Regions from separate parts of the Lysinibacillus sp. 54212 genome, predicted to be linked through region 1. Evidence: riboswitches for the same ligand, from Rfam matches in the RefSeq annotation. Region 1 holds a riboswitch; each other region holds the start of a gene.

The links. A riboswitch is a leader RNA that binds a small molecule or an ion and turns the genes downstream of it on or off. The one in region 1 is predicted to bind thiamine pyrophosphate.
Region 2: another riboswitch for thiamine pyrophosphate. It lies ahead of thiC (phosphomethylpyrimidine synthase ThiC); the one in region 1 lies ahead of thiM (hydroxyethylthiazole kinase).
Region 3: another riboswitch for thiamine pyrophosphate. It lies ahead of thiT (energy-coupled thiamine transporter ThiT); the one in region 1 lies ahead of thiM (hydroxyethylthiazole kinase).
Region 4: another riboswitch for thiamine pyrophosphate. It lies ahead of tenA (thiaminase II); the one in region 1 lies ahead of thiM (hydroxyethylthiazole kinase).

Annotation. Positions count from the first base shown of each region.
Region 1 covers NZ_JBAFWZ010000018.1:914-9,262, reverse strand. Annotated here, with positions in the region: gene pheS (phenylalanine--tRNA ligase subunit alpha) at 1-924, shown strand, start outside; gene pheT (phenylalanine--tRNA ligase subunit beta) at 937-3,342, shown strand; gene V4T18_RS12760 (tetratricopeptide repeat-containing diguanylate cyclase) at 3,696-5,150, shown strand; TPP riboswitch at 5,234-5,342, shown strand; gene thiM (hydroxyethylthiazole kinase) at 5,452-6,204, shown strand; gene thiD (bifunctional hydroxymethylpyrimidine kinase/phosphomethylpyrimidine kinase) at 6,201-7,022, shown strand; gene thiE (thiamine phosphate synthase) at 7,012-7,644, shown strand; gene V4T18_RS12740 (Type 1 glutamine amidotransferase-like domain-containing protein) at 7,903-8,349, shown strand, end outside.
Region 2 covers NZ_JBAFWZ010000013.1:80,532-88,880, reverse strand. Annotated here, with positions in the region: gene V4T18_RS11160 (type IV pilus twitching motility protein PilT) at 1-916, shown strand, start outside; gene V4T18_RS11155 (type II secretion system F family protein) at 913-2,118, shown strand; gene V4T18_RS11150 (prepilin-type N-terminal cleavage/methylation domain-containing protein) at 2,163-2,666, shown strand; gene pilM (type IV pilus biogenesis protein PilM) at 2,778-3,755, shown strand; gene V4T18_RS11140 (PilN domain-containing protein) at 3,752-4,345, shown strand; gene V4T18_RS11135 (potassium transporter) at 4,342-5,052, shown strand; gene V4T18_RS11130 (prepilin peptidase) at 5,084-5,836, shown strand; TPP riboswitch at 5,930-6,044, shown strand; gene thiC (phosphomethylpyrimidine synthase ThiC) at 6,269-8,044, shown strand.
Region 3 covers NZ_JBAFWZ010000002.1:134,621-142,969, reverse strand. Annotated here, with positions in the region: gene V4T18_RS02480 (M3 family oligoendopeptidase) at 1-1,218, opposite strand, end outside; gene V4T18_RS02475 (polyphosphate kinase 2 family protein) at 1,315-2,118, opposite strand; gene V4T18_RS02470 (tryptophan-rich sensory protein) at 2,230-2,955, shown strand; gene map (type I methionyl aminopeptidase) at 3,024-3,776, opposite strand; gene thiT (energy-coupled thiamine transporter ThiT) at 3,843-4,400, opposite strand; TPP riboswitch at 4,500-4,606, opposite strand; gene V4T18_RS02455 (DUF4870 domain-containing protein) at 4,734-5,060, shown strand; gene V4T18_RS02450 (hypothetical protein) at 5,138-5,263, shown strand; gene V4T18_RS02445 (SMC family ATPase) at 5,314-8,349, opposite strand, start outside.
Region 4 covers NZ_JBAFWZ010000024.1:5,744-14,092, reverse strand. Annotated here, with positions in the region: gene V4T18_RS14595 (AbrB/MazE/SpoVT family DNA-binding domain-containing protein) at 108-392, shown strand; gene thiW (energy coupling factor transporter S component ThiW) at 516-1,022, opposite strand; gene V4T18_RS14585 (ABC transporter substrate-binding protein) at 1,046-2,050, opposite strand; gene V4T18_RS14580 (ABC transporter permease) at 2,065-2,835, opposite strand; gene V4T18_RS14575 (ABC transporter ATP-binding protein) at 2,822-3,559, opposite strand; gene tenA (thiaminase II) at 3,584-4,270, opposite strand; TPP riboswitch at 4,455-4,542, opposite strand; TPP riboswitch at 4,944-5,031, opposite strand; gene rsmI (16S rRNA (cytidine(1402)-2'-O)-methyltransferase) at 5,121-5,999, opposite strand; gene V4T18_RS14560 (GIY-YIG nuclease family protein) at 5,980-6,255, opposite strand; gene V4T18_RS14555 (tRNA1(Val) (adenine(37)-N6)-methyltransferase) at 6,242-6,985, opposite strand; gene yabA (DNA replication initiation control protein YabA) at 7,145-7,507, opposite strand; gene V4T18_RS14545 (PSP1 domain-containing protein) at 7,533-8,348, opposite strand; gene holB (DNA polymerase III subunit delta') at 8,341-8,349, opposite strand, start outside.

The DNA.
Region 1 (8,349 bases):
ATTACGGACTTATTAAAAGGAATGGGTAAGCTTTCAGCTGAGGAGCGCCCGAAAATGGGGGCACTTGTGAATACAGTGCGCGAAAACGTTACGGCTCAATTAGAGGCGAAGGTAGACTTACTTGAAGAGAGAGCGATCCAAGCACAATTGGAAAAGGAATCAATCGATGTTACGTTACCAGGGGCTGCGATTAAATCAGGAAATCGTCATCCATTAACACGTGTAATTGAAGAGATTGAAGACTTGTTCGTTGGAATGGGCTATGAAATCGTAGAAGGGCCAGAAGTAGAAAAAGACTACTATAACTTTGAAGCGATGAACTTACCAAAAGGTCATCCAGCTCGTGATATGCAGGATTCATTCTACATTTCAGAAGAGATCCTACTGCGTACACATACGTCACCAGTACAGGCACGTACGATGGAAGCGAAAAAAGGGGAGCCAATTCGCGTTATTTGCCCAGGTAAAGTATTCCGCCGAGATACAGATGATGCAACACACTCTCACCAATTCATGCAAATCGAAGGGCTAGTTATCGGGGAAAACATTCGCATGAGTGATCTAAAAGGAACACTGGATGCATTAGCGAAGAAAATGTTCGGTGCTGAGCGTGAAATTCGCTTACGTCCATCATTCTTCCCATTCACAGAGCCATCTGTAGAAGTTGATGTATCTTGTCATAAGTGCGGTGGCGCGGGCTGTAACGTATGTAAGCAAACAGGCTGGATTGAAATTTTAGGTGCGGGTATGGTTCATCCGAACGTGCTTGAAATGGCTGGCTATGATTCGAAAAAAGTATCAGGCTTTGCGTTCGGTATCGGTGCTGAGCGTATCGCGATGTTAAAATACGGGGTGGATGATATCCGTCACTTCTATACGAATGACGTACGCTTCTTATCACAATTCCACCGAAGTGAAGGGTAAGGAGGAAGATTTATGTTAGTTTCATTAAAATGGTTATCCCAATATGTAGATATTGATGGTCTTGACCCACAAGAGTTAGCAGAAAAAATTACACGCTCAGGAATTGAAGTCGATGCAGTCATCGATCGCTCTGTTGGCATGACAAATGTCGTTGTTGGTAGTGTTGTATCAAAAGAAAAACACCCTGAAGCAGATAAATTAAATGTATGCCAGGTGGACGTAGGTGAAGAAGTCCTTCAGCAAATCGTTTGTGGTGCACCGAATGTCGATGAGGGACAAAAGGTGATTGTAGCGCTTCCAGGTGCTAAGCTTCCAGGCGGCATTAAAATTAAAAAAGCAAAGCTACGTGGTGTTGAATCGAACGGTATGATTTGCTCGCTACAGGAGCTTGGCATTGAAGGTCGTCTTGTACCGAAAGCATATGCTGAAGGAATTTATGTTTTACCAGCAGACGTAACTCCTGGTGAGGATGCACTTGAAACTTTAGGGCTTCGCGATACAGTTTTAGAGCTTGGCCTAACACCAAACCGTTCAGATGCGTTATCGATGCTAGGTGTTGCTTATGAGGTAGCAGCGATTCTTTCACAGGACGTGAAACTGCCAGAAATCACATACAAGGCTTCAGCTGAAAAAGCAGAGGATCTATTAAAGCTTCGTGTAGAGGACACAGCAACGAACCCACTATATTCAGCAAAAGTAGTGAAAAACGTAGTAGTGGCTGAATCTCCACTTTGGCTACAGCATTATTTAATGGCTGCAGGTGTTCGCCCTCATAACAACGTAGTAGATATTACAAACTATATCCTAATGGAGTACGGTCAACCACTTCATGCATTTGACTACGATAAACTAGAAACAGGTGAAATCGTAACACGCTTTGCTACAGAGGGAGAAAAAATTACGACACTTGATGATGTAGAGCGTACATTAGCCTCTCACAACTTTGTCATTACGAATGGCAAAGAGCCAGTTGCAGTTGCTGGTGTTATGGGTGGTGCAAACTCTGAGGTGTCAGATGCTACAACAACAGTTGTGATTGAATCTGCTTACTTCGCAGGTGGTTCAGTTCGCCGTACATCAAAGGATTTAGGCTTACGCTCAGATTCATCAGCTCGCTTTGAAAAAGGCGTAGACCCGAACCGTGTACTTCCTGCTACTGAACGCGCGGCACAGCTACTCTCAGAGCTTGCAGGTGGTGAAGTACTAGAAGGTACAGTACTTGTAGATGAGCTAGACAAAACGCCAGCTCGTGTTGTTGTTTCGCCAGACTTCATTAACGGCCGTCTTGGAATGAAAATTTCCTTAGAAGAAATGCTCTCTATTTTAGAACGTCTAGGTTTTGGTGTAGAAGCGGCAAATGGCATGCTGATCATCGATGCACCGACACGTCGTCAGGATATTAAAATCGAAGAAGACATCGTGGAAGAAATTGCACGTATGTATGGCTATGATGAAATTCCAATGACCCTACCAGAGTCGGATGTAGTAGGTCGTTTAACACCTTACCAAGCAAAACGAAGAATCGTTCGTAATGTTATGGAGGGGGCTGGATTATTCCAAGCTGTAACATACTCATTAACGTCAGAGGAGGACTCACAAAAATTCGCTTTAAAAGCTGAAGAAACAACAAAGCTGTTAATGCCAATGTCTGAGGAGCGTTCAACCCTACGTCAAAGCTTAATCCCTCATTTAGTAGAAGCAGCCGCTTATAATGTAGCTCGTCAAATTGACTCTGTAGCACTTTACGAAATCGGCTCTGTATTCCTTGGCCAAACGTCTGAGGAGCTTCCATTCGAGGAAGAGCATTTAGCGCTTGTACTAACTGGTAAGTGGACGGATAACGCTTGGCAGGGTGAGAAGAAGCCTGTTGATTTCTTCGTAGCAAAAGGAATTATCGAGGCTATATTTGCAAAGTTTAGCTTAACAGACCGCGTTTCTTATGAAGGAGCAACTGTTGATGGCTTACATCCTGGTCGTACAGCCCATGTACTACTAGACGGTGAAAAAATTGGTCTTATCGGCCAGCTTCACCCAGCTCAGCAAAAGCAAGCTGGCGTAAAAGAGACTTATGTTGCTGAGTTAAATTTATTAGCAGTTTTAAGTGCTGTAACAGAGGACTTAGTGTATACGCCTGTTCCGCGCTTCCCAGCAATGACTCGTGATATTGCCCTTGAGCTTGATCAGACAACAGCCTCTGGTGAAATTGTTCGAATCATTAAAGGGGCAGGAACAAAGCTTCTGAAGGATGTAAAAGTGTTTGACGTGTACGAGGGAGAAAAAATGGCTCCAGGTAAAAAATCTGTTGCCTTCTCATTAACTTACTTCGACCCAGAGCACACGCTAACTGATGAAGAGGTAGTAGCTGCACATAATAAAGTCTTAAAAGCATTAGCACAGGCTGGTGCGGAAGTACGATAAAAATATTAGATGAAAATTTGATATAAATATAAAGAATTTGCCTTATTTCTACGGGGGAAAGCTATCAAAAGCCTTTTTCTAAGTAGAAATGGGCGAATTCTTTTTTTATTGGAAGAAAGCTACATACTAGTGGATATTGTTAATATTTTGCTTAAATAATTTTGGAGTTGCGACTTAACACCTATCTACAAATGATGCTGTAACTATCAAAAAAATATTTCTTGTATTGTTATATTTATATAAATTATTACAATAATGTGGTATAATCTAACTAGTGATTATTATTGCAAAATAACTCCTAATGCTATGTTAATTAAAATAAGAAATCTGTAATAAGGGAGCCAGACATGCTTATGCAACAAACAGAAACAATTGAATTTGATAGTTTACAAACATTAGATGAAAAGTTTGAATATGCAAAAAGCATGCATTTGATTGCAAATTTTGAAGAAGGTTTAAGTTACTTTCGGATACTAAAAACGGAATACGAACAGGTTAAGCAATATGATAAAGTAATCGATTGCCTCGGGTGGATATGTCAGAATCTTGCGAACATGGGGCGTGTCGAAGAGTTATATAAATATTTGCCTGAGTATAAAGCGTATTGTAATGAATATGGTACAGAGGTCAATAGATTAAAGCTCAATACATATTTAGCGTTTATTAGTGCATCAATTGGTGCAGAGGAATCAGCAATCGAGTATTATAACGAAGCAATTTTTTTAGCGAAAAAGCTCAATGATACAAAGCGTTATTTACTTAGTTTGATTAATTTACAAGCGGTCTATTTAATAATGAAGAATTTTGATCATGCAAATGAAATTGCCTATGAGGTAAAAAGAATTTTCGACAGGGATCCAAGGGTAAAAACAACGATGTCCGAGGCTGCCTATTATTTGAATCTGATTACCATTAAATTAGAGTGGAATAAATTAGATGAAATAGAGGAACTCCTACATTCCTTTGAAAAAATTAATGAAATCGAAAAGCATAGTCGAGAGGTCATGTACTATCGCTGTGTAAAAGGTCGTTATTTTAATAGCTTAGGGCATTATGAGAAGGCAATCGAGGAATTAGAAAAAGCATACGACTATGTAAAAAAAACAGAGGAAGAGCCATTTTTAACAATTATTTTAGAGAATTTAATAAAGTCAAATGAAAATGTGGGAGACTATAAATACGCCTTACAGTATGCCAATTTGCTAAATGAAAAACTAAGTAATCAACAAAAGAAGCAATTACGCTCCGAAACTATTAAGGTGATAAAAGAAATCGATTTAGATAGTATGAAACAGCTTGTTTATGTGGATGGTTTAACGTCCATCCCTAACCGTAGATATTTAGAAAAACACGGTTCCAAGCTAGTTGATGATGCGAATCGTAAAGGGTCTAATGTATACTGTGGAATTATAGATATCGATCATTTTAAAAATATTAATGATCGTTTTGGTCATATTATAGGAGATTTAGCGATACAGCAATTAGCGCATGTAGTGAAAAAGGCATTGCCGGAAAAGGTAGTTTTTGCACGCTATGCTGGAGATGAATTTGTATTTTTAATTGAGCAGGTTGAAGAAGCTGAAGCATTTTTCCAAGGGCTATTCAACCAAATGACTAACTTTGAATTCCGAACGGAGGAGCTTGAAGTGAATTTAACACTTAGTATGGGCGTAGCCTCCCTATATGATTGCCGAGACAAGGAATTGAAAGTATTATTAGATTTAGCTGATCAGGCTCTATATCAATCCAAAAACACCGGTCGCAATCTAATAAGCTTCTATAACAATCAAGAGTCAGCCTTCATATAAATTGCCCCCTACTATAAAAAATGATTTCAACCTTATTGAAATTTCGATAGGACTTCGTTATGATAGGGGCATTCCAATTAAATAACAACCACAGGAGGGGCCGGGTTAGTCGGCTGAGATTGTGCACAAGACTGCACTGACTCTTAGAACCTGTAAGTTAATACTTGCGTAGGGATGTGGATAGAAACCAACTCAAAAACGATGTTAGGCTCTGTCCTAATATCGTTTTTTTTCTTTCACTCGTCAAGGATGAATTGGCAAGCCTGAATCAATAAACTATGAAAAAGTGAGGAAATCAAACGTGAGCTTAAAAGAAATTCGAGCAAAAAAACCGCTTGTACACTGTATTACAAATTATGTTGTCGCAAATTTTACGGCAAACGGTCTACTAGCTATTGGTGCTTCACCGATTATGGCTGATGAAGTACAAGAAATGAGGGATATGGCTTCAATTGTCGATGCTTTGTTAATTAACATCGGAACAGTCAATGAAGTAAAAAGTAAGGCGATGAAGCTGGCGGGACAATGTGCCAATGAGCGCGGCATTCCAGTTGTATTAGATCCTGTTGGCGTAGGTGCTTCGAAGTTTCGCATGAATGTTGTGCAGGAGCTATTGGGCACAGTGAAATTCGACTGCATTCGCTGTAATACAGGGGAGCTTGCAGCGATTGCTGGAGTTAGGTGGGACGGAAAAGGTGTCGACAGCGGCACAGGAGAAATGGATGTAGAAAGTGTAGCAATCGCAGTAGCGAAGAAATATAGCTGCCTTGTTGTTGTGACAGGGAGCACCGATATCGTTACAGATGGTAGGGATGTCCTTCGTGCAGAGGGTGGTGACGAGCGCATGACGGAAGTAACCGGAACAGGCTGTTTACTAAGTGCTATCTGTACAGCGGCGCTAGCTTCAACAGATAACGCGCTCTCTACGCTACAAAATGTCCTACAAGACTATAAGGGTGTAGCAATAATGGCTTCTCATGAGCGTGGCATCGGCTCGTTTGGAGTGGGCGTTTTAAATGCACTACAATTAATTTCAAGAGGTGAAATAGGATGAATATTGTTATGACTGTAGCTGGTTCAGATAGCGGTGGAGGAGCAGGAATTCAAGCGGATCTTAAAACATTTCAGGAGTTAGGTGTATTTGGTACAACAGCCATTACAGCCTTAACCGCTCAAAATACACTAGGTGTTAACGGGATTTTTCCAACTACACCCCAATTTGTCCAGGACCAAATGAGGACTGTTTTTGAGGATATGCCCGTTAGAGCTGTGAAAACAGGAATGTTATTTTCTGCTGAAATTATTGAGAAAGTCGCGGATTTTTTGGCGGATCAGTCGGTCCAACTCGTGATTGATCCAGTGATGATAGCAAAGGGAGGGGCGAGCCTACTTCAACAACAGGCAATGGATGCCCTTAAAACGAAGCTGCTGCCGATTGCTACTGTCCTAACACCGAATATTCCAGAAGCCGAAGAAATTACAGGACTTCGTATTGAGACAGAGGAGGATATTAAAAAAGCTGCACAAGCGATACTACAGCTTGGTGTTTCGTGTGTCGTCATGAAGGGTGGACACTTATCAGGTAAGGATGCAATTGATACAGTGTTTTTCAATGATGGCACGAGCTTTACAATGACAAGCGAGCGAATCCAAACAAGACAAACACATGGCACAGGCTGCACATTTTCTGCTGCATGTACCGCTTTTCTAGGAAGAGGATTAAGTGTACGTGAAGCAATAATAGAAGCGAAGAAATTTGTTCAGCTAGCGATTTCAAACCCGTTAAATATCGGGAATGGGCACGGTCCGACAAATCATTTTGCCTACAAAGAACATGAGGGGCAGTGTGAGGTGACAGTCCATGAAGCGTGAGAATTTACAAGTTTATTTTATTATGGGGACACAAAATATAACGAATCGCGAGCCACTAAAGGTTCTTGAGGAGGCATTACAGGCAGGCGTGACCATTTTTCAATTGAGAGAAAAAGGCGACGGTGCGTTACACGGTGCGGCGTACGAGGGGTTTGCCATTGAATGTCAGAAGCTTTGCCAGAAGTACGACGTGCCCTTTATTGTAAATGATGATATTGAACTCGCCATAAAGCTTGGAGCAGACGGTGTTCATATTGGCCAGGAGGATATGTCCGTTGGTGAGGTTCGAGAAAAAATCGGCGATCGAATACTCGGGATTTCGGTCCATAACATGGAGGAATTGCAGGTTGCACTTACACACAAAGCCGACTATGTTGGGATTGGCCCGATTTTTGCAACAAAATCGAAGGCGGATGCAAAAACACCTGCTGGTACAAGCTTCTTACAGCAAGTCTCTCACCAATACCCTGAGCTGCCGATTGTAGCAATAGGTGGCATCACAAAGCAAAATGGGACCGAGCCAATCCAAGCCGGAGCAGACGGCGTAGCGGTTATCTCAGCGATTTGTGAAAGTGAAAATATCAACGAAACAGTCGCGGTGTTTAAAGATTTAACGAATTAACCTTATAAAATCGTAATCTTACCCCCACGGAAAGGCTAACAAGCAGCTTTCGTGGGGTTTGTTTGTGATGACTTAGGAAAAGTAGTTCAACAAACAGAACCGCTTATAGAATAAGAGAATTTAAACTGTTACACTGAAACTATGAATGATTATTCTGTCACTTAGCATGAGGCGTGTATCGTATTGTTAACAAGAAAACCGAATTGGTAACGCAATAAATTAATGTTATTTAATCTTATCTTTGCAACGGGGGTACTTATGAAAACTCACTATTATTTAGGGTGGTTTAACTCTTTTTTTCCAGAGAATCTGGTCAGAGTGTTACACGAGGATATAACTGATAGAAAATCGATTGTAATGATTAGCTCGAATCCTTATTTGTTAGAAGAGGATGGTGCTACTGAACGGTCGTGGCTAGACCAGGCTGGCATTACGTTTGATGAATATTATTTGATCAATTATAGCGTACATAAGGAAGATGCCCATAAGTTAATTCAAAATGCGTCAGTCATTTTCTTGTTAGGTGGAAATACGGTTAATCAAAATAATTTTTTGAATGATTATGAATTGTCGTATGTGATAAAAAAAAGCGGAGCCGTTGTGATGGGAGCAAGCGCGGGTGCCATCAATATGTCCGCTAAATGGCTATGTTCGAAAAAACTTGGATATAAAGTTGAAATAAACGCTCTTTATGACGGAGTAGGT
Region 2 (8,349 bases), on a different contig from region 1:
TGTAACAGCCGAAATGGTGGAAGGCATGGTTCGTGACATTCTACCACATTATAAAGTGGCAGAATTTGAAGCGAAGGGCGAAACGGATTTTAACTATGCTCTTGATGGGCTTTGCCGCTTTCGTGTGAACGCCTATCATCAGCGCAATGCAGGTGCCATTGCAGCCAGGCTCATTTCTAGCTCTATCCCAACTATAGAGTCGCTGAATATGCCATCCGTCTTATACGAGCTTGCCCAAAAGCCACAAGGATTAATTTTAGTGACAGGTCCAACCGGTTCAGGGAAATCAACAACGTTAGCGGCGATGATTGACTATATTAACGAAAATAAAGCAAAGCATATTATTACGCTGGAGGACCCGATAGAGTACTTGCATTCACATAAAAAATCGATTATTAATCAGCGTGAAATCGGGGTCGACACAGAATCCTTTGCAAATGGTTTACGTGCATCCCTTCGCCAAGACCCAGATATTATTTTAGTCGGTGAGATGCGTGACCTAGAAACAATTTCTACTGCGATTACAGCAGCAGAAACAGGGCATTTAGTGTTTGCTACCTTACATACATCCAGTGCACCGACAACGATTGACCGAATTATCGACGTGTTTCCGCCTCATCAGCAGGGGCAAATTCGAATTCAGCTAGCAAACGTACTACAAGGAATTATTTCGCAGCGATTATTCGTTCGTAAGGATACGAAAGGACGTATTGCGGCAACCGAAATTTTAGTGAGTGTACCTTCTGTTTCGAATTTAATTCGTAATGAAAAAATTCATCAAATTCCGAGTGTTATGCAAACGAGTAAGGCACTTGGTATGAATACGCTAGAATCTTCAATCCAGGCACTTGTTTCTTCAGGAAAGGTTTCATTGGAGGAAGCGCGCCCCTATATGAACGTAGGTGATTATAGTTGACCGTATATAAATATACAGGACGAACTAAAACGGGTGTTTCGCAAAAGGGCACAATCGATGCGACGAGTCGAAGTGCTGCGATTGCGAAGCTTCGAGAGCAGGGGATTAATCCACGAGAAATAGCTGAGTCAAATAGTATTTTACACAAGGATTTGCAACTCGGTGGCAAGGTGAAAAATCAGGATTTCGTCATCTATTGTCGACAATTCGCTACACTGATCCGAGCAGGTATTTCGATTGTAGAGGCTACGAATATTTTGGCAAAACAATCGACAAGCAAGGCATTAAAAAGAGCGTTAGAGCAGGTAGAGGACGATGTACGTACAGGGGTAACCTTCTCGCAGGCAGTGGCCAAGCATCCGAAAGTATTTCCAGAGCTATTTGTTAATATGATGCGCTCTGGAGAAGCGACCGGGAATATCGATGACACGCTAGAGCGTTTAGCAAACACATTTGAAAAATCCTTTAAATTAAAGAAAAAGGTACAGTCGACTTTAACGTATCCAGCCATTTTATTACTAATTACGATCGTTGTTGTGTTTTTCATGCTGATCTTTATCGTACCTACATTTGTTGAGTCATTCGAATCGATGAATGCAGAACTACCATTACTCACAGTTCTTACAGTAGCTTTTAGTGACTGGCTGAAGCAGTTTTGGTGGGTTGTCATTGTGACACTACTCATGATCATATTAATCTTTCGTTTCTTTTTTAAAAATAATAAGCACTTCAACTATACTGTACATTATTTCTTGCTACGAATGCCGGTATTTGGAAAGCTGTTTCAAAAATCAGCTATAGCAAGGTTAACACGTAACCTATCGTCTTTATTTAGTAGTGCTGTACCGATTTTACATGCATTGACCATTTCAGAAAAGGTGTCTGGTAACCCAGTTATTGGGGAAGTTGTGTTAAAAGCAAGAGCAAGCCTTGAAAAAGGGAGTTCATTAACTGAGCCTTTGGAAAAAAGCTGGCTGTTTCCACCACTCGTTACAAGTATGACGAAAATCGGAGAATCAACAGGCTCACTTGACTATATGCTCGAAAAGATTGCGGACTTCTACGAGGAAGAGGTAGATCGTTCAGTAGATACACTAAAGTCGTTAATTGAGCCACTAATGATTCTGTTGTTGGCAGTAGTCATAGGAATTATTGTAGCAGCAATTTTCCTACCGATGTTTAGCTTGTATGAACAAATGTAATAGAAAAATAGCATATGGGCGTTTTGCAGGGAGGTGAGTAAAAAATGCAATTAACGTCCGTGCAAAAGCAAAATACTATTCAAAATAATAAAGGAGGTTTTTATATGTTTGAACTTATGAAAAAACGTATTAAAAACGAAAAAGGTTTATCTTTAGTAGAACTACTGGCAGTAATTGTTATTTTAGCTATCGTAGCTGCAATTGCAATTCCTGCTATCGGTAACATCATTGAGAACTCACGTCTTAATGGGGTGAAATCTGATGCAATTAATGTAATAAATTCAGCGAATTTATACTATACAGATAATCCAGAGGCAACCACTGTTGATGTGAAAAAATTAAAAGAAGATAAATATTTAGATTCAGAAGGTACAATTCCTGCTGATGCAACAATTTCAGTGGATGTACCACGAAAATTAACAGCTGCTGCAATCAAGTTTTCTGGGGAAAAAACAGTAACCTTTAAAGGTGCCACAGTTAAAGGGATTAATGATGAAAAAACTAAAGGTAGTGCAGTTCCGGATACTGGACTGAGTATTGAAAAATAGTATTTAAATTATTCCCTCATCGAACACCCAACCAATAGTTGGGTGTTCCATTGAGTGACTAATTCGCTACATTAAGTGGCTCGAGGTATTGGAAAAGGGGGTTCCCTATTGATGTTAACGATGAAAAAGAGGTCGCATGTGTCGATTTCTATAAACGATTATATAGTACGTGCGCTGGTGTCAAAGGGGCAGAAGTTGGAGCAACCTGTGATTTATGAGCTGCCGTTGCCGAAAGGTGTTGTACAGGATGGAGCGGTTGTTGATGAGCTGACCTTGTTTGAGATTGTAAAGAGCAATGTTGCAAAATGGGGTGGGAAGAAGCAAAATGTTCGTTTGTTTGTTCCTGACACTTCTGTGCTATTAAAAACCTTTGATCATCCTGCCCAGTTGACGGGGAAGGCGTTGAAGGAGTATGTGCAGATGGAGATTGGGCAGTCGATTCATTTGCCATTCCAGGAGCCGCTCCTAGATGTGTATGATCATCAGGAGGGGGACGGGCAGGCTGTGCTGTTTGCTGCCCCACCAGATGAGGTGACGAAATTAATTGGCCTGCTACTAGACTGTCATTTACAGCCTCAAGTTGCAGATATTCGGGCGCTTTGTAATTTGCGATTACTCGAGCATATTAATCTACTAGATAGCCATAAAACGTATTTAATAACAGATTGGTCGATCAATGAGCTATCAATTTGCATTTATTCAAAAGGAAATGTGGAATTTTTACGCTTCCAATCGATTGAAACAAATCTAGAAAACTGGCAGGATCATATGGCTACAGAAGGTGACGTTACATTTACGTATAATGGAGAGCTAGATGATTACCGAGCGATGATTACCGATCAAGTGCTAGAAATTGATCGCATGATGAATTTTTTTAAATTCTCCTTACATAAGGGCGAAAAATCGGTGGATGAAATTGTTGTGCTAGGCGATAATCCCTTACTTCAAAGCATTGCAGACTTTTTGAGTGAAAATTTAGTAACACCTGTAAAGCTAGTGGATGATAGTGTTGTTTCGCAGCGCTTTCCGAATTGTAAGGCTAAGCATGCCTCATTGTTAGGGCTGGCATTGAAGGGGGTTAACGAATGATTCCAGATATTAACCTCATGCCTAAGCTTGAAAAAGGGGAGACGAGCTCCAAGTTACTCTATGTTCTCCTTGGAATTGTTGTACTGTTAGGCTTAGTAGTCCTCTCATGGATGTATGTTAGTGCAAAGTCGAATTTGTCGGATTTAACGAGTGAACAAGCAGAGCTAGAGGAAAAACGAATTAAGTTAGAGGCGGAATTATCAGCCTTGCAAACGATGAATCAGGGCTCACTCGAGGAATCGGTTGCCTTTGTAGAACTTGTCTCCTATCCAGTTTCTCCACTTATTGATGAAACACAGGGTCTGCTACCGGAAAATACGTATTTACGAGAATACGAGTTTGGTGAATCGAGTGTGACAATCAAGGTTGATTTTGAAACGTTAAACGAGGTCTCAACGTACGTAAGTCGATTAGAAAATAGCCCGTACTTTATTGATTCGCAGGTGGGAACAATTGAAAACTTTGAATTGGATCCTGCAGAAGAGGGAGAGAGCGAAGAAGTGAAGTTTAACGAGGTTCCACGATATTCTGTCGAGGTTATGCTAATGATTGATATAGCCTTTGTTGCTGTTGGAGGTGGAATTCGATGAAATCATTCTCGAACAGTAAAAGCTCACCAGTGCTATTATTAACAGCATTAATCTTTGCTCTTCTTTTTGCCGTATACTATTATGTTGTGCTTCCTAAGCAGGATGAAGTAGAAAGTATGGAATCGTCTGTCAATAATTTGAAGATGGAAATGGCTGCACTTGAGGAAAGCATCGCAGCTGTAAAGGAGCAGAGATCTAACAACGAGACAAATGAATTTGATCTGCGAAAAAAGGTTCCTGAAACACGCGCGATTGATGAGCTGCTGTTAAATATTGAAGAAATAGAATTTGTAACTGGCTCACGTATCCTAAAAGTAGAGTTTAATAATTACGATTCGCTCGTTTCAGATTCAGGGCTACAGGATCCTCATGTGCCTTCAGCAGAGGAAACAGAAGGGCAGGATGCAACTCAAACTGATACAGAAGCCAATGCAGAAACGACTCCAGAGGAAGATACTACACCCGTTTCAACGATTGCTGCCGATTCATTGCCGGGCTCGTTAAAGCTCGTGACATTTAATATGGAAGTTGCATCTCCAAATTACAAAAAGCTACAGCAATTTATTAAGGAAATTGAAAATATTGAACGGGTCATGCATATTGATACGATCCAATACGAACTATCTGGTGAGGAAAACAAGTTTGCGGAGGATAAGTCGGATACTGTCGTAGCAACCGTTCAAGTAACTACATTCTATTATGAATAAAATTCGCAGGTAGGAGTAAGGAGCGTTAAAGATGGAGATTGTGTATACAGTATTTGCAGGAGTTTTTGGTCTCGTATTTGGCTCATTTTATAATGTAGTCGGCTTACGAGTGCCTAAAAAAGAGTCCATAGTTTCTCCTCCATCTCATTGTGTTAGCTGCAATCGACAGCTGACGGTGCCGGATCTCGTACCTGTCTTTTCATTTTTATTTTTACGAGGAAAATGTCGTAGCTGCGGGGCAAAAGTTTCCCCAATCTATGCCTTGACCGAAATAGTAACAGCCTTTCTATTTGCCTTCGCTACTTGGCATCTTGGTATTACAGCTGAGCTAGCGGTAGCCCTGTTGTTCATTTCGTTGCTCGTGATTATCAATGTATCGGACCTTGCGTACATGTTAATACCGGATAAGATATTATTATTTTTTCTGCCATTAATTTTGCTCGCTCGATTCTTCTCACCACTTCAGCCATGGTGGGATAGTATTGTCGGGGCAGCTGTCGGCTTTGGTTTACTATTTTTAATTGCCGTGATTTCAAAAGGCGGCATGGGCGGTGGCGATATAAAGCTGTTCTTTGTTATCGGCCTAGTGCTAGGAACAGTGCAAACCTTACTCACGCTATTTTTGGCTTCTGTCATTGGTATGGTGATCGGCATTATTGTGCTCAAAATACGGGGGCAAGGAAGAAAAACCCCTGTACCATTTGGGCCCTCTATCGCGATAGCTGCCATTGTTGTTTATTTTTATGGTGAGGAAATGATCGATTGGTACTGGCGTTTACTATAATCGCAATTATGAAAAAAACGGTGAATGACGAAATAGTATAAAAAATACCCTTTTATTTCAAGTGGTAATATTGTACAATAATGGTAATCGAATAGTGTTAACTAGGGGAGTCCAATGAGTTGGGCTGAGAGGGAAACGCTTAGAAGTTTCTTGACCCTTTGGACCTGATCTGGATCATGCCAGCGTAGGGAAGTTAGAAATCTTTAGTATATGTGAGCACTTCTACATACATATCGTAAGCTGGGTCCGTTTATGTTTCTAATAAATGGATTCAGCTTTTTTTGTATAGGAACGTTTTCATAGAATAGGTATCTGAAAAACGCGGTATCCGCTTGACCTATTCTAGTTGCGCTGTGCCTTTCTAGTTTGCCCCACTACTAATGGATTGATCTAGATCTCGTCCTTTACCAAATATAAAGGAGGAGTTTTTTTATGTCATCAACTTCATTAAACAAAGAAAACATTTCGATCATGTCCAACTTTCCAGGGAGTAAAAAAGTATATGTGGTTGGTTCAAGACAGGATATTAGAGTACCTATGCGAGAAATTGTGCTAGGTCCAACGACGAGTACAGTAGGGGAAGAGGAAAACCTACCAGTGCAAGTTTATGATACAAGTGGACCTTATACCGACCCGAACGCTTCCATCGATATAACAAAAGGGCTAGAGGCTCTTCGCAGTAAATGGATTGAGGAACGAGCAGATGTAGAAAAGTATGAAGGGCGACAAGTGAAGGCGGAAGATAATGGCTATAGTAATGAGGATGATCCTCGTGCTCAACACAACATTTTCCCGAACTTAAAGCGCCAACCATTGCGTGCGAAAGAAGGAAAAAATGTGACTCAACTTCATTATGCAAAAAAAGGCATGATTACACCGGAGATGGAGTTTATTGCAATTAGAGAAAATATGGAGCCTGAATTTGTGCGGAGTGAGGTAGCGAGAGGTCGTGCGATTATTCCATGCAATATTAACCATCCAGAGCTAGAACCGATGATTATTGGACGCAATTTTCACGTGAAAGTGAATGCCAATATTGGGAATTCTGCGGTTTCCTCTTCGATTGAAGAAGAAGTAGAAAAAATGATTTGGGCTACACGTTGGGGCGCTGATACGATTATGGATCTGTCTACAGGAAAAAACATTCATACAACACGTGAATGGATTATCCGTAATGCGGCTGTGCCAGTTGGGACTGTGCCAATTTACCAAGCACTTGAAAAAGTAAATGGAATCGTAGAAAATCTGACATGGGAAATTTACCGCGATACATTAATTGAACAAGCAGAACAAGGAGTAGATTATTTTACGATTCATGCTGGTGTCCTGCTACGTTACATTCCATTAACAGTGGAGCGTTTAACAGGCATCGTATCGCGTGGCGGATCGATTATGGCACAGTGGTGTTTAGCGCACCACCAAGAAAACTTTCTGTATACGTATTTTGAAGAAATTTGTGAAATTATGAAAGCGTACGATGTGGCCTTTTCGCTTGGCGATGGCTTACGCCCAGGCTCTATTCATGATGCCAATGATGCAGCACAATTTGCAGAGCTCGAAACGCTTGGGGAATTAACGAAAATTGCTTGGAAGCATGATGTGCAAGTGATGGTGGAAGGACCAGGCCATGTACCAATGCATCTTATTAAAGAAAATATGGATAAGCAATTAGAAATTTGCGAAGAGGCACCGTTTTACACATTAGGGCCGCTTACAACGGATATTGCCCCTGGCTATGATCATATTACATCTGCGATTGGTGCTGCGATGATTGGTTGGTTTGGCACGGCCATGCTTTGTTATGTGACACCGAAGGAACATTTAGGCTTACCAAATAGAGACGATGTACGTGAAGGGGTCATTACGTATAAAATTGCCGCACATGCAGCCGATTTAGCGAAGGGGCATCCGGGAGCGCAAAAACGAGATGATGCCTTATCGAAAGCGCGTTTTGAATTCCGTTGGCGAGATCAGTTCAATTTATCATTAGATCCTGAACGAGCAATAGAGTATCATGATGAAACATTGCCTGCAGAAGGAGCAAAGGTAGCCCATTTTTGCTCGATGTGCGGACCGAAATTTTGTAGCATGAGAATCTCACATGATATTCGCAATAGTGTCAAAGAAAAAGAAACGAAAGCGGTTGAAGAAGGTTTAAAGGAAAAGGCAAAAGAATTTAAAGAATCTGGCGGCAAAATATATCAATAGTTAGCGAAAAGGGCTGTCCGAAAATTTAGATGAAAATCTGGATTTTCGGCCGCCTTTTTATGATGGGGATCAATAAAATCTCTTTTGTAAAATAAAGCTACTACAATTACAAACTAAAAAAATCGATTACAGATTCGATTTTGGAGAAGCCGTATGTCCATCAATTAATTAAAGCGACTTCATATAAGAGATGCTGTTCATTCGTTAATTTTAATTCCATAATTGAAATAACTATAATTGTCATCTTCATATACTATTTTCTTCCGTTGATCTACATAAGCAAGAACCATCTATTGAATGGGAAT
Region 3 (8,349 bases), on a different contig from region 1:
ATAACGGCGATTTAATACATCTACAGGACGAAGCGCGTATGAATGGAAGGCATGACCGAGTTCATGTGCAAGCGTCGATACATTGGACAGTGTACCTGAATAAGTCATAAAAATACGCGACTGATTTGCGACCGGCAGTCCTGTACAAAAGCCTCCTGGTCGTTTATTTGGACGGTCCTCCGCTTCAATCCATTCATTCTCAAATGCTGTACGGGCAAAGGCTTCTAGCTTCGGTCCAAATGTTCCAAAATGCTTTAGTATAAATTCTGCTCCTTCTTGATACGACATTTTAGGTGCCTTACCTACTATTGGAGCATTTAAATCGTACCAATCCATTTTTTCTTTACCTAACATACCTGCTTTAATCTTCAGAAAACGTACAAAAGGTTCTTTATTATTCGCGATTGCGCCCCACATAGCATCAAGCGTCTCTTTTTTCATACGATTTACTTGTAGAGGCTCCTGTAGTACTTCATTCCAGCCGCGCTTTTTGTATGTTGTTAAACGGAAGCCCGCTAAATGATTCAATGTTTTCGCGAAGAATTCTTCCTTCTCTGTAAACACTTTTTCAATCGCTTCAAAGGCATTTTTTCGTACTGTTGCATTCTGATGGGCACTTAAATTATTTGCTTGACCGATCGATAAAATTTGCAAATCCCCATCAACATCTACTTCAACCTTAATGTCACCAATCAATAAATTATACATTTGTCCCCATGCTGAATAACCGTCAACACTTAACGCAGAAATTAATGCTTCCTCATCCTCGGAAAGCTTTTGCTTCGCCTGCTCGCGCCATTCTGTTAAGATAAATGAAAATTTCTTTAGCTCCGCCTCTTCAAGTAATTGAATAAACTCAGCCTCTTTTATTTCAGCTAAAATTTGCTGGAAACGTAAAGTGGCTGGTGCAAAGCTTGCACCAATCGAGCTTAATTTATTTTGTAATAATAGAGCCTTTGTATCCTTTGTATTTTGCGCTGTCAAGCATGAAAGCATACCGCCTGCATGTGATATTTCTACTAGTACATCTTTCATTATATTCAATGCTTTTGTAATTTGTGTTACTGACACCGGCTGCTGTAAAGACTTTAAATATGAGAAAAAGCTCTCTACTTTTTCTGGTAATGCGTCTATAAATGCTTCAAATTCAGCTGATTCACTTCCACCCTCAAAAAATACATCTAAATCCCAAACCTCTGAGTATTTCCTTGTAGTCATATGTTATGCCCCCATTTCAGATAATCCATTTCAATTTATTATTGTAGGTTATTTTACTTCTTTTTCACTTTCAGTATATAAGTAATGTAAGGCGTTCTAATCTTTTGATTCTTGAACAATTTCTTCTAGTTCAGCTAGCGCCTTAGCACCTTTCTTTTCGAATACATTTGAAATATGTAAGCCACGTTTTGTTGCCTCTTTTTCAATATGATTAATCGTTTCCTGTAGCACTGCAATACGTGCATGAAGTTTATTATTACCAGGAATTAAAGCCCATGGTGCATTTTCTGTATCTGTATGCTTAAAAGTATCATCTGCCGCCAATACATAATCATCAAATTTATCACGATTACGCCAATCCTCATCTGTTAGCTTCCACGCTTTATATGGGTTCGTAGCTCGATCATTAAAACGTTTCAATTGCTCTTCCTTATCAATGTGAATCCAGAATTTTAAGATGATATAATCGCCATCTGTTAATAAGCGTTCAAAATCATTTATTTCTTCGTATGCACGCTTCCATTCCTCTTCTTTTGCGAAGCCTTCTAAACGTTCTACTAGAACACGCCCATACCAAGAACGATCAAAAATTGCGATTTGTCCATGCTGCGGTAACTTGCGCCAAAAGCGATGCATGTAATTATAACGTAGTTCATGAGGCTGAGGCGCCGATATAGGGTGTACTACATAACCTCGCGGGTCGATTCTTTCTGTTAGGCGTTTAATAGCGCCCCCCTTACCCGCAGCATCCATTCCTTCAAATACTAAAATTAATCCGATTTTCTTGTTGAATAAAAATTGCTGTGCGTTTAACATTTCATATTGGAGTACTTTTAACTTTTTTTTATACATTTTTTTATCTAGCTCTGACGATAAATCTAGATCTTTTAACTTTTTCATTATTCTCACTCCTTTTGATTATTACCTTATATTCTAATCTATCATGGGTTTAAATGGTATTTATTGTTGGGAACTAATTAAATATATATTTTTAAAGAAAGGAGACGATTTATGGGGCGTCGCATTTTACTTTTAATTTCTTTATTAACGATGACCGCTTACACATTAACAGCTATTTGGCTTGGTATAAATAATGCTACAACGATCACCATTATTGAATGCTTACCGCTATTATTTTCGCCTGCTCGCTTTGTATATTGTTTTTCATTCTTCTTGTTTGCTAGCCTATTTATTTTTATTTGGCAGACTCATAAAAATAGACAATCCATTTTTGCATTGAGCAGTAAGCAAACAACGTTATTTATTGGAACATGTTTTTTACAAAGCTTATTCTTTTATGAATGGCATAATGAACACTTAATAATTGCCACTATTTCATTTGTCGTTAGTCTCATTTCTTTGTTCGGACTTTATATTACGTACCCACTTAACAAGGAAAGTATCCAGTTCCGTATTCCAATATCACTATGGCTAGGCTGGAGTTTATTTTTTACTCTTGTGATTGTTAGCTATATGATTATGTACTACGAATGGAAGGGCTTTGGCTTAAGCAACGGCTTATGGGCTGTCATTATGCTATCGCTTGGTACTGCAATCGCCCTACATTTGCGTTATCATCATTTTGACCGCGTGACACCAGGCATATTTATTTGGTGTTATGTTGGTATTGCTATTACAAATGGCTTTGATGAGCTATTCGTTACGACGGCAGCTTTATTTTTATGTGGTGTGCTCGCTACGGGAATTATTTTCATAAGGAAGAAAAGTACTGTCTAAAAGAAGCTTCTCTTTTAGACAGTTTTTTATATAGGAAAAGCTGCAGGTTATATCCCCGCAGCTTTTTTTTAATCTTCTAGTGTTGTTAAAATAATCGGCTTATCTTTCGTTACGATAATGGAATGCTCGATTTGTGCTACTAACGATTTATCAGGAGTGATAAAAGTCCAGCCGTCGCCTGCTTCTACAATATGCTCTGCTTTTGCTGAGATGAATGGCTCTACTGCAAGTACCATTCCCTCTTTCATAATTGTAGAATCCCAAGCATCATAGTAATTTAAAATATGTTCTGGCGCCTCATGAAGTGATTTACCTAATCCATGACCTGTTAAGTTCATAATAACTGTTAAACCATGATCACGGGCCTCACGCTCAACCGCTTTCCCAATTTGGTTTAATTTGGAGCCTGCTTTTACCTTTAGCATCGCACGATCAAATGCTGATTTTGCAACCTGACAAAGCTTTTCCTTATCTTCGTAACCATCCCCAACAACGAAAGAAATTCCTGTATCCGCAAAATAGCCATTCAAGGAGCCTGATACATCGATATTTACTAGGTCGCCTTCTTGAATTACTTTTGCACCTGGAATTCCGTGGGCTACTTCATGATTTACACTAATACATGTAAAGCCGGGGAAGTCATATTCACCTTTTGGACCAGATATTGCACCAACCTCTTCAAACATACGACCAGCAATTTCGTCTAGATCCTTTGTTGTTACACCTGGTTTTGTAGCTGCCTTCATTTCTTCACGAATTTCAGCTACTATACGTCCGATTTTTTTAAATGCATCTATTTCTTCTTGTGTTTTTACGATCATACTCATATCCCTCTCTATCGAAAAGTTTCCTTAATACTATATCATATTCAAAAGAGAGTAGCCTACTTATGCTTTTTGTAACAGTTTTGGTGAGGACGTAAATAACATGGAAGCTGCAATTGCAGTTAAAATAATGGCAGGAATCATATAAGAGCTATTGTAAATAATAGAATAAACCCACACATTTTGATCTCCAGCATATTCTGCAAAGAACACAACACCTGCAATAAGGTGGGCGGCAAAGCGAATAGAGCCGCCAAGTACTGTTCCTAGTACAATATAAAAGACCATTTCTCTCATTTGCCCATTACTAGTAGCGTGAAGTAGTGGTCTGCGAATAACAGCAGCTAAGCCAACTGCAGTAAAAGCAATCCCGTAATCAAGTAAGCCTTGGACCCAATGATAGACATGTGCTCCAAATGCTATTTGTAGTACGCCAATTAATACCCCCGTCGTGAGCCCCGCTGCTAGCCCCCAACGAATGGCCATTAGTACGATCGGAACCATTACTAAGCTTACTGAGCCTCCCTGTGCCCAAATTGTAAATGTTAGCTTATCTAGAATAAGCCCAATCCCTGCAAAAATCGCAATTTCCACCATCATTAATAAACGTTTTTTGTCCATTTTTCAATCTCCTTTTTTTGTTCCGATGTAGAACTAGAACACAAGGAGGATATGAAATAGAAAAAACGACATTAGGACAGAGCCTAACATCGTTATGAAGTCGGTTTCTATCCACATCCCTACGCAAGCTTTAACTTACAGGTTCGAAGGGTCAGTGCAGCTGTGCACAATCTCAGCCGACTTGCTCGGCCCCCCTTGTGGTAATACATCATGTAATTGTTGAACAGCTCCATTTTAAGTGAACATTCTACTATAATCAAGTATGAATTAATCGAAACTTTTATGCCTATTCATCCGTAAACTAGTTAATAATACTACTTGGGAGGGGTTTTTATGAATAATTCAAAAGGTTTAAGTGCATTGAATTATTTTAGTATCTTTTTTGCTCCGTTTATTGTACCGATTGTTGTGTATTTTGTTTCACATGATTCTGAAGTAAAACGACATTCAATTCGCGCTTTACTTTCACATATCATCCCAATTATTCTTGCTATATTTTTATTTATCGGTATTTTCGCGTTAGGTATTTTTTCTAATGAGGCGGTCAATCTCGGCGATTCAGCATTTTTTTCCTGGATTATAGCCTTCGGTGTATATATGCTTATTAATTTCGCCGTTATTATTTGGAACGTTATTGAAGGTGTAAAGGTACTTCGTTAACGTTTATAAAGTAAATGCAATTGGGTATATTAATCACACAAATTACAATAAATATGTATAGGCAAGGAGTGCAGAAAATGAAATTAGGAAAAATCGTCAAAACAGCTATGAGATGGGCACCTGTCGTATATCCAGTTGTAAAAAAAGCAATTGATAGTAAAAAGGCAAGTCCAATAAAGTCAGCAACAACTAGAAAAAAATAATTTTTAAGGGTACATTTCGTCAAACATATCGACGAAATGTACCCTTGTCTTTATTTTAATAGTATCTTTGTTCGACTATAGCCTTCTTTTAGCTTCTCAACTTCTAAAATGGCAGGGATGGCTGCCTTTAGCTCAGCAACGTGTGATATCACACCGATTATACGTCCTGATTTTTGAAGATCGATTAAGGTGTCAATAGCACGCATTAATGACTCTTCATCTAGCGAGCCAAATCCTTCATCAATAAACATCGTATCAATACGGACATTCCCCTGGAAGCTTTGAATCACATCTGCCATTCCAAGCGCCAAACAAAGAGACGCGTTAAATTTCTCTCCACCGGATAACGTTTTTACATCACGTGTTTGACCAGTATAGCTATCATACACATCCAGACTTAGACCACTTTGACGACCATGTGATTCTTGACGATCAGAGCAAACTAATCGATATTGACCGTTTGATAAATGATGTAGACGAATATTTGCTGCCTCTGTAATCTGCTCTAAATACCCCATCTGTACGTATCGCTCAAAAGAAACCTTTTTTGAATTTTGACCGCGTAGCATGTTATATAAATCGACTATTTCGTTAGAAACCCTTTCGAGTGTATCAATTTTTTCAGCCACTTCCTCGAGCTTGTCAGTATAATCCACACAGTTGCGGGCACAATCCTTAGAGACGTTAAGCACATGATATGCCTGCTCGTATGCTAGCTTTAATCCCTGGAGCTCATTAGATAGAGCTGTTAAATCGACTATTTCCTTCCCTTGTAGCGAACCATTCTCTTCTCTAACAAATTCCTTTAATGCATGAAGCTCATTTGTAAAATTGATGTATTGTTGCTGCAAAAGGGCGATTTGTTCCTCACTGCGCTTCGCTAAAGAAAACTGTTCAAAGGAGGAAAAGCCTGCTGCTGAAAGCTCCGTAGTAAATTGTGCTTTAGCCTTCGATAACTTTTCTTGAAGTCCTTGTTTAGCTTCCTCCGTTAGCTTTAACGCTTCCTCTGTTTTTGTAATCGTCATACGTACTGAATCGTACTGTTGCTGTGCCTGTTGAAGCGCCTGCTGTAATTTACTAAGGTTTTGCTGAGCTGCATATAGTGCCTCATTTAATGTTTTTAAGTTTGGCAACTCAGTTGGAATTGCCTTGCTTTTTTGCTCTAGTACCGCCTGCTGCTGTACTAAGCTCTGTTGTTGCTCATAATAATGTGACTCATCATTTACCTTTTCTACCTCAAGCTGCTCCACCTGCTGCTGTAAATCCTTGTATTGTTTTTTAATTACTATTAATTTACGAGTTACTTCTTGTAGCTCCTCAACATAGCGGGTTACTTCTTTATAATTTACTTCCTGCTCTTCTCGGTCGATTGGATGTACATTATAGCCTGCTAACTCCGACTGAAGTTCTTCCACTATATTTAAAGCGGCAGAAACATTTCCTTGTAGAGAATATTTTTGTTGCTCAGCCTTCTCTAATGTATTCTTAAGCCCCTTTAGCGCCACTTCATCGACTGCCTGAAGAACAACTTGATGGATGGATGCATGCTCCTTGCTACCACAAACTGGACAGGGAGCTCCCGGTACTAACGTAGTGGCTAAATGATAGGCCTGATTATTTAACCATTCTTTTTCTTCGGCGTCGTAGGCTACCCTTATTGTTTGGTATTTCGAATCTGCCTCCGAATATTCTTTCTGTAAAAGTTGTGCAGAATTTTCCGCTTTTTGAAGCTTGGCAAATAGAGCTATGATTTCTTTTAATCGCTGCTGCTTTTGCATCGCTTCTGGGAGCTTTGCTGTTTTATGCTCCATTTCCTCGATAAGGGTTGCTCTCTTTCCTAATTGATCCTTTTTTTGCTTCAATTCATCAGACTTTGTTACGATTGCACGATGCAACACCTCAGTATGTTCCTGCAACGTCGTAACAGCTCCTGTAAGGTTATCAATTTCTTCGTAAAGGGGTTTGATCTTTTCAAGCTCCGTTATTTTCTGAGTCAAATGATCTCGCTCTACCTCCCGATTACTTTCGGCTAACAGTGTTGCTTCTACGATACTTAACCTCTCCTGTGCTCTGTGCAGGGTTTCGGCTAAATTGGAGCAAGCTTCTGTTTTCTCCTGTAGTTCAGCCGCAGTTAATTTACATACTTCGAATATTGGATGGAGCTTAGCGGCTTTATTTGCAGCCTCAATCTCCGCCTTTTTCGCTTCAAATAATGGTAGCTCCTGCTCCTTATTCGAAAGCTGCTCTTTTTTCTGCATTAAGCTAGTAATCCGTTCATTTAACTTTTCGCTTACAATGTATTGCTGTTGCTTTTCGTGATGAGCATTAAAGCTTTCCTTATATAGCTTTTCATCCACCATCACTTTATCCTCGTAATATTTTCTTTCCTCGTCTAGTGCCTCTTGGATTTGATAAATATTTGCTTGTCCCTCTAATCGTTCGAACAATAGAGATTGCCGTAGGGGTAAAGCACCAGATAGTTGGTCTATATAGCTATCTCGCATTGCTCTAGCAGTACTTGCTTGCTGCTCGGCTAAGCGCTTTTTTTCCTCAAGCTTTTTCGAAATATTGCCATAGCGCTCCGTTTTGAAAATTTTTCGTAAGATCACTTCTTTATTTTCAGATTGAGAAGTGAGAAGCTTCCGGAACTCCCCCTGCGGCAGCATGATGATTTGATTAAACTGGTCATACGATAGGCCAATTATCTCCTCAAGCTTTTGATTAATGTCCGTTACCCTCTGTCGTTCCACTACCTTTATTTCTTCACCATCTGGACCGATTTCTACAAGGGCATAATCCTCTCCTGTTGGTGTTTTACGACCTTTTTTCACATGGGAAAGCTGTCGCAATACTCGGTATGTTTTACCCTGCACCTCAAAAATCAGCTCTACAGCAGTATGCATACTATCCTCTGCAAAATCACTGCGCATTGATTTGTTTTCTTTTCGATCTTGTCCACTGCCAGCACCATATAATGCAAAGGTAATGCCATCAAAAATCGTTGTTTTTCCTGCGCCTGTTGCTCCTGAAATTACGAATAAGCGATTATCCTGCAGCTCGGTAAAGTCAATTACTTCCACACCCTT
Region 4 (8,349 bases), on a different contig from region 1:
AGTGCTAATTTATTGACGTTTATGGCATTACTTGGTATGATTCATATTAGACAAGGATTTGATGTCGAATTTTGACGAATTATAATAACAAAATATTAGGAGGAACCATTGTCATGAAATCAACAGGTATCGTTCGTAAAGTCGATGAATTAGGTCGTGTAGTTATCCCTATCGAGCTTCGTCGTACACTAGGCATTGCAGAAAAAGATGCATTAGAAATTTACGTTGATGATGATAAAATCATTCTGAAGAAATATATGCCAAACATGACTTGTGCTGTAACAGGTGAAGTTTCTGATGATAACTTCCGTCTTGCTGGGGGCAAATTAATTTTAAGCCCAGAAGGTGCGGAAATTTTAGTAAATGAAATTCAAAACAACTTAAAAAAATAAGTTGTTCACTCTTTAAAGTACGATCAAAAATAAAAAATCAAGAATGCCTACAACATGCACTCTTGATTTAATAAAGGGCAGTCAAAAATCTACTGTAGACTTTTGATTGCCCTTTTTGTTGTATTATTTTATTTTCGTGTGCAGCATGCCACTAAATGCTTTATTTTGGACCATTACCTTTAATAAAAAGAATCCTAAAATGGCGCCAGCAAAAGAACTCATCATAAATGCTGGGATAAAGCCAAATAATGTAGCCTTCTGTCCTAATAGCAATGTTGCAATTGGATAAGCTGCCAATGCACCTAAAATACCTGTTCCAACTACTTCACCAACAGCGGCATAGCCTAGCTTCTTTGTTTTTTGATAAAGAACGGCTGCAAGGAAGGCACCGAGCATGCTACCCGGGTAGGCAAAGATGGAACCTGTTCCTAACAGGTTTCGCATCGTTGAAGTAAGAAATGCCCCCATCACTGCATACCAAGGTCCAAGCAAAACCGCAGACAGTACATTCACAAAATGCTGTATAGGAAAGATTTTTGCAAAGCCTACCGGAATATAGACTGCACTGCTTGATGCAGTGGTAATCGCTGCAAGAATGGCTGTATACGTTAGCTTTCTTGTTTGATTCATATTACGTACTCCTCTTCCCATCGTTATTCCGAAACAACATTTTGTACAAACTGTTCCGGATCAACCTTCGTCTCGATTACGCCAGCTTCATATAGCCAATCCGCCACTTTCTTCCAGCTCTCTTCCTCTTGATGCCCAAATGGAACCCCTTCATCCTCCATTAATGGTAGAAGAATTTTTAAGCTCTCTGTCTCCACTTCTTTATCTAATGCCGAGTCCCCATTTTCATTCGCTAATAAGATTTGCAATCCTTCTTCCGGATTTTCCTTTACAAACTCTTGCCCCTTTGTAACAGCCTTCCAAAAGTTCTCAATCGAAGCTTTTTTCTTATCCAATGTATCTTCACCAGTCACGATAACAAGCTCGTAATTATCCGGTACACCGTAATCATCTAATTTGAAAGCTTCCATTTCGTAGCCTTCTTTATTTAGTAGCACTAATTCGTGGTTAATATAGCCGCCACCGATTGCATCTACCTTATCCGTTGCAACCGCAGGAATTAAATCCCATCCTACATCCGTCATCTTCACTTTGCTAAAATCTCCACCATCATGCTCGACCATCGTCTTTATGACCGCTTCTGTTATTATGGTAGATGGATAGCCCACACTTTTACCTTCTAAATCCTTTGGTGAATCGATTCCTGCTTCTTTTTTCATCATAATAGAGTCAAGAGAATGGCGAACGTAGGCTGCAACCGACACGACCGGGATTCCCTCTGCTCTTGATTGTACAACCTGACTTTGGTAGCTAATCGCTAAATCGACCTTCCCTGTCGCCGCAAGCTTTAGCGGGTCATTTGTATCTGCAGGCATTTGAATTTCAACATCTAAGCCTTGCTCCTCAAAATAGCCTTTTTCTTTCGCTACATATAATGCAGAATGTACTGCGTTTGGATACCAATCAAGCATGATCGTGATTTTTTCTAATTCCGCTTCCCCTTTTTCGGATGACTTTTTTTCATCACTACAGCCCACCAGCATTACGGCAAGTAGCAGGAATACAACGGTAATTTTCCAATTTTTCATGTTATCTTCCACCTCTAATTTTCATATTTCCATTTTCGAAGAACGATTCGCTCAATCCATGCGGCGAGCGCAAACAGTAGGATCCCTACAAGGGTTAATATCGTAATCGCCGCAAATACACCTTCTGCATTCAAATTCCCAGACATTCTCCGGCTATAATAACCTAATCCCTCACTTGCACCTAACCATTCCCCAATGGTCGCACCGACTAATGCAAATACGATGGCCATTTTAAAGCCTGAGAAAAATGAGGGTAGTGCCATTGGAATATGTAGCTTTAGAAATATTTGCTTGCGGGATGCCCCCATTGAACGAAATAGTTCTATATAATCTTTATCACAGGCTCTTAAACCATCATAGGTGCTCACCACAATAGGGAAAAATGAGATGAGAACCGTCACCGCCACCTTACTCCAAATAGAATAACCAAACCACAGCACAAAAATGGGCGATAGTGCAATGATCGGAATCATTTGTGAAATGATGACAGCTGGGTACATTACTTTTTCTATAGGTTTAAAGCAGAACATCCCTATAGCGAGTGACACTCCTAAAATGACCGTTATCGAAAAGCCAACGAAAAACTCGATTCCAGTTGCCTTTAAATGCTCCAAAAAGAGGACTCTCCAGTTGTCGATAATCGTTTGCAACACCCCTGTTGGTGCAGGAATAATAAAGCTTGGCACCATTCCTTGCCTCACTAGCACTTCTAGCACAACAAGTGCTGTTGCAAAAAACAGTAGGAATAAATAGTATTGTTGTAACCAACTTTTAATACGTTTCACTAGAAATCTTCCTTTCTAGTGTTCTTCTTAAAGCTATAACCTCATCCGAATAGATCATTTCGTTGGCACGTGGTCGTGGCAAATCGACGATCACTTCTTCTACGGTGTTATTTTGATGCAATATTAATATGCGATCACTTAATACAATGGCTTCCTCTAAATCATGGGTAATAAAGAGGACGGTTTTCTTTAATTGCTGCCACATGGACAATAACCAGGCTTGCATTTCTTTTTTTGTAAAAGCGTCTAGTGCGCCAAAAGGTTCGTCGAGTAATAGCACATCTTTACCAGTGAGGAGCGCTCTTAAAAAAGCCGCGCGTTGTCTCATTCCGCCTGATAATTCCTTTGGATACGCATGTACATAGTCCTTTAAGCCAACCCGTTCGATCCAGGCTAGGGCTTCCTCTTTTGTTAACGTTACATCCTTTTGAATTTCTGCTGCGATCATGACATTTTGTAGGATCGTACGCCAAGGTAGCAATAAATCCTTTTGTGGCATAAAACCCACATCACCTGGAGCTGCTTGGCGATTGTGAATGATTATATGCCCATCATCCGGTGTCAGAAGACCCGTCATCAGTTTAAAAATTGTGCTTTTTCCTGTACCGCTTCTACCGATGATTGAAACAAATTCCCCCTGCTTAATTTCCATATTTAAATTAGAGATAACAGGAGAAGCATGACGTTCAAAAGCATAGGTCACATTTTGTAGGCTAACTACCATTTCTTTCTCACCTTCTCAAATGAACTAAATCGGCCAATCCTGTTTATGATAGTTCATGTCCCAGAATAAATACTCGTACTTTGAAGTAATTTGGAAATGCTTTTCTAATTGAGCGAGCTCCCGTTCTGGCTTTCCATCTGCTAATTCGTTCATTACATCGATCAGCCACTTGGCTCCATTGCCAAACTCCTCTGAATCGTATGTTTCTATCCACTTGGCATACGGATTATTTTCTAGATTATGACCGTATTGTGCTCTTAACAGCTTGCCAATTTCCCAATAATCCCACGCACAAGGCAATAAGCAGGCCACTACTTCAGCTAAGCTACCACTTTGCGCAGCATTTAACATATAATTCGTATAAGCTAAATTCACAGGCGTCGGCTTTGTCGCCTCGAGCTCCTCTGAGGTAATACCGAATTCAGCGGCGAATTGACGATGCAGATCCATTTCAAAATGTAGCGTGTCATTTAAAATAGCTGCAAATTTCCCCATCATGTCTAAATCTGTAGATTTGACAGATGCAATCGCAAATAGCTTTGCATAATCAATTAAATACACATAATCCTGCTTCATATATTGGATAAATTTATCCTTATCGAGTGTCCCATTTCCTAGTTCCTGCACAAATGGATGGGTATGATTCGCCTCCCAAATAGGCTGCACATTTCTAAAGAGTCGATCTGTAAATTTTTCTGTTGTCACATTCATCCCTGCTTCCTCCTTTTTACTAACAAGCACTTCCCTGATTCAGAAAAGCTCAAGCGCCCTATTTAGCCACAACAAGCGCTGGAGCTAGACACTGCTCCATCTCCAAGATTTTATACTTTCTTACTCTTAAATAAAAACCACTCCCTAATAATCGGAAGTGGTTTCGTGGCATAGTCGTATAATGATACGCTCGAAACTACTTCCCTACGCTAGCGTTAACTAGATCAGGTTCGAAGGGTTCTTCTCAGCCAATGGCGCCCCTAGCAGTCCTACAAAATATTCGGTTTTTTTAACTAATAAATGGTCATTCACTATAACTTGGTATTGATTTCCGTTGCGCCAGCGTGCTTTCCTGGGGGCGTCCGATGAGCCGCTTCACTCACTTCGCTCGCTCCAGGGTCTCATCTGTGACGCTAAGCTAATCCCCAAGGAGTCACGCTGGCTCCACTCCAATCAACAAACGCTTTATTCATCATGTGATCAACAGAGCATAGCTTCCCGTTGGAATGGAAAATATTGTCTGAGACGAAAACGAAACGGCAGTCATAATGCCTTCGTGACCAACATCGTGTTGGGCCAAGGAAACTGAAGTCACATGATTAAACCCTTACTAACAAGTTCCTTACAAATAAAAAACCCACTCTTTTTAGAGAGTGGGGAATGTACACGTAACAATCAACATACCTCACTTCCCTACGCTAGCCTTAACTAGATCAGGTTCAAAGGGTTCTTCTCAGCCAATGGCGCCCCTAGTGCTATTATTTGTATTTATTTTTATCATAACATGACTTACAATTTGTGCAAGTGATTTTATGGAAAAGATATTTTCCCCTCCAATTATTCCATGTCTCTATTCTTGCTCACGGTGATAGTCATTATATACATCTCGTTTTGATAGGCCGCGCAATTTTGCTACTTCCTTAATCGCATCCTTTGAATTAACATTCGTTTCTTCTATTATATAGTCCACATGCTGCTGTAGCGTCATCGAAGACCAATCATGGGCTTCTTCTTCTACCTCACCGGACAGATTGCCTTCCAGTACAATACAAAATTCGCCACGAATTTCATTTTCCGATGCCCAAACTATCGCCTCTTCCACTGTCCCGCGTAAAAACTCTTCAAATTTCTTTGTTAATTCCCGCGCTAAGGTGATTCGTCGATTCCCAAGTACTAATTCGATATCCTTTAGTGTATCCTTCAAACGGTGAGGCGCCTCATAAAATAACAGCGTCTCCTCTCGTTTTGCTACCTTTTCTAGCTGTGCACGACGTTCCTTTTTTTGACGGTTTAAAAACCCAAAGAAATAAAATGGCTGGGGAACGATCCCCGAGGCAATTAATGCAGTTAGTGCAGCATTAGCACCTGGAATTGGTACAACTGCAAAATCCTCTTCAATTGCCTTTTGAACAATATCCGCTCCCGGATCAGAAATACAAGGTAGCCCTGCATCGCTAACAAGTGCTACCGATTTCCCTTCTCGTAAATAACCGAGTAGCTTTTCCCCACCAACTTCAATATTATGCTCATGATAGCTAACAAGCTGTGTTTGAATCTCAAAGTAATTGCAAAGCTTTTTTGTATTACGTGTATCCTCTGCAGCAATCACATCAACTTCCTTCAATATACGTAATGCTCGTACGGTCATATCCTCTAAATTGCCTATCGGTGTCGCAACTAAATACAGACACGCCCCCGCTTCATGCTGGCTACTCTTTTGTGCTTTCACAGCTAGCCCTCCCTATATACTGCTCTTTTTTTTCACGTGTAAATTGTTTAAATGCATATTCCATACGCATCGCTTCTTGTTTTGATTCGAATATTTCATAATGGATGCACGTTACAGGCAGCCGAGCACGCGTATACTTTGCGCCTTTTCCGGCATTATGTGCAGCTAATCGTTTTTCCAAATTATTTGTATATCCAGCATAAAACGAGTCGTCTCGACACTCTACTACATAAAAATAATGCTTACTCTTTTCCATAAAGCATAGCGCTCACTTCTGCCGTATATTCATTATGCTCATCGTATACAAATAAAGGCGGCAATATTTTCAAACCTGGCTTTCCATCCTTAATTCCTTCAATAAGTAAGGTATTTGCTTCTTTTCCATGCTTCGGATAAATTAGCCTCATACGCTTTGGCTCTAAACGATTAGCACGCATTGCTGTTACGATATCAAGTAGTCGCTCCGGACGATGGACAAATGCAGCCTTTCCACCTTGCTTTAATAGACGACTTGTTGAATAAATTGCTTCGTCTAGTGTTAAATGGATTTCGTGCCGAGCAATCGCATAGTGCTCACTTACATTTTTATCACTTAGTTCATGTGCTAAAAAATAAGGTGGGTTGCATGTCACAGCATCATATTTTTCTATACCTAATGTATCCGGTGCAGCCTTTACATCCCCGAGCTTCATTTCGATTCTCTCAGTTAGTTTATTATAAGCAACACTTCGACACGCCATATCATAAAGGCGAGGCTGGATTTCGACACCGATAATTTTAGCCTTAGTGCGTGCACTGAGGAAAAGAGGGATAACTCCATTCCCCGAACATAAATCGACAACACTCCCACGCTTTGGCACACTCACAAAGCGAGAAAGCAGCACTGCATCTAACGAAAAAGAAAAGACTGATGGACTCTGAATAATACGCAAATCCTCTGCTAATAAATAATCCAGACGTTCATCGTCCTTTAACCACTCACTCATAAATACCTCCTACTACAAAAACACGCATTCCATTATGTGTAATTTTAGCCCTATCTTCTGGCCCTTGCTGTCTATTTCTCGGGCTTCCTACTCAGACTAATTTTATCTCTTTATTTCGTAAAGAAAAGACTGACCTCCTCTACGGAAGCAGCCTTTATCTTAACCATTTTGTTTATTTAAAAACGATAGACAGAACAAGCAATCCTCACCTTTACGTGAGCTTCCAAAATGAACATGACATACATGGAACCCTTCATGATAAAGGCGAGCCAGATTATCATAGCCTTCGCCGATATCTAACGTATCTTCCTTCTTTTGTTCAAAATCCACTGAATGTGTGGCAGTTTCATTAGACAAAAGCGCTTCTAAACGCGTTCTCAGATGAAGGTTTTCCGTTTGAAGTGTCTGATGTTCCTCCATCATATGCGCAACAAACTTTTTTAAAGCGACAAACTGTTGCTGCATCGATTCGAGTTGCTGTTCGAACTCCATAACAGTATCTAAAAAATTACGGTCCTTCACTCAAGCCACCCCATTAAGTTTCTATCTATATAAGATTTTTTTCGCATTGTAATAGTTCTTCCAACGAATATTCCACCGTGCGCTCCTGCTCCTGTAAATAAACCTGAATTAAACGCTCTAATACATTTAACCCAACTACTTTCCCATTACCATCTGGTGTCCTTGTTAAATCACCGATATCAGGCATGCCCTCTTTTGCAATTTCGTAATCATCATTTTCATATTTTAAACAGCACATTAATCGACCACAGAGACCCGAAATTTTCGTCGGATTTAACGATAAATTTTGGTCTTTTGCCATTTTAATAGATACGGGATCAAAATCACCTAAAAACGTAGAGCAACAAAGCATTCGGCCACAAGGACCAATACCACCTAGTAGCTTCGCCTCGTCGCGTACACCGATTTGGCGTAGTTCAATTCGCGTACGAAAAACAGAGGCTAAATCCTTTACAAGCTCCCTGAAATCGACACGACCCTCCGCTGTAAAATAGAAAATAATTTTATTGCGATCAAACGTATATTCTACGTCCACTAGCTTCATATCTAAGCTATGCTCAATAATTTTAGTATTCGCAAGCTCATAGGCACGTCTGGATTCCTTTAAATTTTCATCAACCTGCATCCGATCTCGCTCATCAGCCGGACGAACGACTTGCTTAAGTGGTAACACAACATCGTTTTCCTCCACCTGTCGAATCGGTACAACAACTTTTCCATACTCGATACCGCGTGCTGTTTCAACAATAACATACTGATCAACATCGAGTATGTACGCGGCTGGATCAAAATAATATATTTTACCCGCTCGTTTAAAGCGGACTCCGACTACATTATACAAT